DNA from 2 places in the Mycoplana ramosa genome. Region 2 is predicted to be linked to the other one. Evidence: riboswitches for the same ligand, from Rfam matches in the RefSeq annotation. Region 2 holds a riboswitch; the other holds the start of a gene.

Region 1 (2,390 bases), on a different contig from region 2:
AGCTCCTCGAGGGTGAAATAGGTATCCCGGATCGAATCGTTGTAGTCGATCTGCTTGGATTCCGGCTCGCGCGTCGAAGGCTGGGGTCGATTGTGAAGGGGCATTTGCTTGTTTCTGGGTTCGAGCAACGTGGATTTACACCGCAATCGTCGATCGCGGATCGCATTCGACGGACAAGTTCACTCGTGCGCCACCGTGAACCGTGACGCCTTCATGCGTCCTCTGCGTGCCGCCGCCAGTCCGAAGTCGGGGCGGAAATACGCAAGCCCGCGCCGCTCGATCATGGGCGCAATGTGGCTCAGGCGACACGCAAATGTACATCGGGGCCGCGTGGTGCATGAAAACAGCATTTTCTAGCCGCAAAGGCAGGTGGTTGCAACAAGGCGGCTGGGCAAGACGGTCACTCCCTGGCAAGAGGCGGCAACGGGCAAAAAATTCGATCACCCCTAGACACACCACGGTGAACAGGGGCTGAACGCAAAGCCCAGCAGAGGGTTCCGGCCAGCCGGCATCTGTCGACAAGCCCTGCTGCGACATTGACAGGACCGACGCCATCGGGCCAATCTGAAGCATCAGGGTTCTTTCGAATCGTTTCGATCCGGAGGCTAAGAGGGAAGCCGGTGCGGTGCCCCGCAAGGGACATCAAGGCCGGCGCTGCCCCCGCAACTGTAAGCGGCGAGCTGCTGTCGCCCATTGCCACTGGCACGATCGCGTGCCGGGAAGGCAAGACAGCCGCAATGACCCGCAAGCCAGGAGACCTGCCCTGATGAACTCGTAACGTCCATGGGCGGGGTGTCCCAAGGGTGCGCTTGCTCCGCAACGGCGGAACTCCAGCTCGCGTGCGTCCGGTCATCCCCCAATTCGAAGATTGGGGAAGTCATTGTCTGTCACCGTCGAAACCAACCCGTGCGGGTCCGGAAGGCCCGAGTCCGTCTTCATCTCCTGGCTGCTCTGGCAGCCGCGCGGCGCCGACCTCGCGGTCGAGGCCCTGAAAGAGGTACAAAAGCTCGCACCCTTTCAGGAGCGAGACCCCGAGATCGTGCGGCTGCGTTCTCTGTTTGCTACATTGGCGGGCCAGACCGGGAAGCCACACTAGGCAAAGCTCATAAAGACATATTGACATAAAGATACCTTTATGTGATCTCCGATGCAGATATTCCTGCATCGGAGGGCTTTGCCATGGCGGCAGCCGACCTCGACGACCTGTTCGGTCCCGAACTTTCACCCCGCACCGGCAAGGACATCGCCGACGCGCTCGAGTCCGCAGCGCGGGAGCGTATTCTCGTGCTCGACGGCGCCATGGGCACGGAGATCCAGACGCTCGGCCTGGTCGAGACGGATTTCCGCGGCAGCCGCTTCGGCGATTGCGCTTGCCACCAGCAGGGCAACAACGACCTTCTGACGCTGACGCAACCGGCCGCGATCGAGGATATCCACTATCGCTACGCGCTTGCCGGCGCGGACATCCTGGAAACGAATACGTTTTCCTCCACCGCGATCGCCCAGGCCGACTACGGCATGGAGGCGCTCGTCTATGAACTGAACCGCGACGGCGCGCGGCTTGCCCGACGCGCCGGCCTGCGCGCGCAGGAAAAGGACGGCAGGCGCCGTTTCGTCGCCGGGGCGCTGGGACCGACGAACCGCACCGCCTCGATCTCACCGGACGTCAACAATCCCGGCTATCGCGCCGTCACCTTCGACGACCTCCGCATCGCCTATGCCGAACAGCTGCGCGGCCTCATCGACGGCGGGGCCGACATCATCCTGATTGAGACGATCTTTGACACGCTGAACGCCAAGGCGGCGATCTTTGCGACCAGGGAAGTCTTCGCCGAGAAGGGCATCGAACTGCCCGTCATGATCTCCGGCACGATCACAGACCTCTCCGGCCGCACCCTCTCCGGCCAGACGCCCGAAGCCTTCTGGAACTCGGTCCGCCATGCCTCTCCCTTCTCGATCGGGCTGAACTGCGCGCTCGGCGCCAACGCCATGCGTGCGCATCTCGACGAGCTGTCCACCGTTGCCGACACCTTCGTCTGCGCCTATCCGAACGCCGGCCTGCCGAACGCCTTCGGCAAGTACGACGAGACGCCGGAGCAGATGGCCGCGCAGATCGAAGGCTTCATGCGCGACGGTCTGGTCAACATCGTCGGCGGCTGCTGCGGCTCGACGCCGGCCCATATCAGGGCGATCGCAGACGCCGCCCGCCGCCACAGACCACGCCAGGTCCCGGACATCCCGCGCCACATGCGCCTGTCCGGCCTGGAGCCGTTCACGCTGACCAAGGACATTCCTTTCGTCAACGTCGGCGAACGCACCAACGTCACCGGCTCGGCGAAGTTCCGCAAGCTGATCACCGCGGGCGACTTTGCGGCAGCCCTCGACGTGGC
Region 2 (2,390 bases):
TCGATGGCGATCCCGCAGATCACCGCATTGGTTGCGATCTTCGTCGTGGTCATGGGTTTCGTCGCGCTGAAGTTTGCCTCGCTTGTGCGGGCCCTGGAGCGAAGCGAATCGCAAAACGCCTATCTCGCCCGCCACGACGCCCTGACCGGCTTGCTCAACCGTTCCGGCTTTGACGGTGCCATGAAGGATCTGCTCGACAAGGGCGCCCAACCATTTGCCGTCTTCGCGATTGACCTCGATCAGTTCAAGGCCGTCAATGATCGATACGGCCATGCCGCGGGCGACGCCGTGCTCAGGGCGATCGCCAACCGGTTCCTTGTCAGGCTCAACAACAAGGGCATCGTTGCGCGCCTGGGTGGCGACGAGTTCGCAGTGCTGCTTCCCGGCATCACCGACCGGCAGGCTCTCTTCGACCTTGGCAACGGTCTGGTGCGCGACGCACAGATACCAATTCCCTTCGATGGACAGCTTCTGGGTGTCGGCAGCAGCGCTGGCATCGCTGTTTACCCCGACCACGGCCGGACCGTGCACGATCTCATGGTGGTTGCCGATACGGCGCTCTATACCGCCAAGAACGGCGGCCGCAACCGCGCCGTGTTTGCGGCGCCCGATCAGGACAACGCGGGAAGGGAGATCGAATTTTCCTGCGCGCGACACCTGAGTGTCGGCGGTGGCCTTGCATCCTAGCCAACGACGTGCGCAAGTATCGTCCGTCAGGTGCCCCTGCGCGAGCAGGGGAGAATCGGGAATTCGGTGGGGCTGAAGCCGCACGTTCGTTCTGAGCACAGAGCGAACGGCAACCGTTAGCCTCGAAGCCGAAACGTGCCCAACGCTGTGACGGGGACGGCCAAACCCGGAAGGTTCAAACCTTCCGATCGCCACTGGTGCTTTAACCGGGAAGGCGGCGCGGCCGGAGGAACCGGAGTCAGAAGACCGGCCTGGCGAGATAGACCGACCCGCACGGACGGCGGACGGTTTCATGCATTGTTGGGGAGATGACGATGCACCCTTCGCCGAAGGACGATCTCGTCCACGCACAGCCCTTTTCGCCCGCCGAACGGGCGGCCGTATACCGCGCGATCGAAACACGCCGCGATGTGCGCGACCAGTTCCTGCCGGAGCCGCTGCCCGAAGACCTGCTCGAGCGTTTGCTTGGTGCGGCGCATCTGGCGCCCTCGGTCGGTTTCATGCAGCCGTGGAACTTCATCGTCATTCGCGACCCGGCGGTGCGGGCGCAAGCCCACCGGGCATTCGAGCGCGCCAACGAGGAGGCGGCGGTGATGTTTGCCGGTGAGCGCCAGTCGCTTTACCGCTCGCTCAAGCTTGAGGGTATCCGGAAGGCCCCGGTCAGCATCTGCGTGACCTGTGATCCGGACCGCGGCGGGGCGGTGGTGCTCGGCCGCACCCACAATCCGCGCATGGACGTGTACTCGACCGTGTGCGCGGTACAGAACCTCTGGCTTGCAGCACGGGCAGAGGGCGTCGGCGTGGGCTGGGTCAGCATCTTCCACGATGCGGATATTCGTGCGCTGCTGGGCATTCCCGAGCGGGTCGAAATCGTCGCCTGGCTTTGCCTCGGTTTCGTCGACCAGCTCTACCGCGAACCGGAACTCGCGCTGAAGGGCTGGCGGCAACGATTGCCGCTGGAGGAGCTCGTTTATGCCGAGCGGTGGGGAAAGCCGCGGTAAGGACGGCTCAGTTTGCGCCCGCAGGGTTGCGCAGATCGATCCTGGGTTCGTCCGGCAGGAAGACGGGACCGACATTGCGGACCTTGTCCTTTTCCGGATCGTAAGGACGTTCGATCACGACCTTTTGGGAGGCGTCGCTGCCCACCGGATGCATGCGGATCGTCGTGACCGAGCCGGCGCTCTCCTTGACGATCCCGGTCCCCGTCGCGGTGCTTTTGTAGGCAAGGCGGCCGCAGCCACAGGCTTGCGACTTCGGCAGGCCGCGTGTGCGATAGGCGAAGGCGGCGGGCAGTTGTCTGTAGAGCCTGCCGGTGACGGTGGAAACCATCTCGCCGTCGTCGATCGAATCGAGCGCCTGGTAGTAGAGTTCGGTCTGCGTATGTGGGCACAAACTGGCGCAGACCCTCTGGTCTCGCCGGAAATCGAGCGGGGACGCGCCCGAGGTTACGGGGAAGAAGCCTCCGTCGCAGGTTCGGACGCAAACCGTGCGCAACCTGCCGCCCGCGCCCCCGCCGGTTGCGGAGCGGGTTGCCAGACCGTCAAGCGGGAATTCGCCATCGGGTGAGGGCGTTTCTGTCGCCTGGCTTGCCGGCGTCGTGCCCGCGTCGTCGACGCCGTCGCAACCCTCGGCTTCGATCTCCGCAAGGATACGGGCCCGGGCCTCCTGCCTGTTTTCCGACGACGCGAGTGCGCTTCGCCCTG

What was found. A riboswitch is a leader RNA that binds a small molecule or an ion and turns the genes downstream of it on or off. The one in region 2 is predicted to bind cobalamin.
Region 1: it holds a riboswitch for cobalamin, as region 2 does, so the genes downstream of both, JNC62_RS04710 (hypothetical protein) here and bluB (5,6-dimethylbenzimidazole synthase) in region 2, are expected to answer to the same signal.

The regions. Positions count from the first base shown of each region.
Region 1 is NZ_JBHEEW010000003.1:59,638-62,027, reverse strand. It holds gene JNC62_RS04715 (glycoside hydrolase family 94 protein) at 1-104, opposite strand, end outside; cobalamin riboswitch at 559-780, shown strand; gene JNC62_RS04710 (hypothetical protein) at 881-1,096, shown strand; gene metH (methionine synthase) at 1,180-2,390, shown strand, end outside.
Region 2 is NZ_JBHEEW010000010.1:9,246-11,635, reverse strand. It holds gene JNC62_RS13875 (diguanylate cyclase domain-containing protein) at 1-687, shown strand, start outside; cobalamin riboswitch at 699-956, shown strand; gene bluB (5,6-dimethylbenzimidazole synthase) at 1,002-1,688, shown strand; gene JNC62_RS13865 (DUF2865 domain-containing protein) at 1,696-2,390, opposite strand, start outside.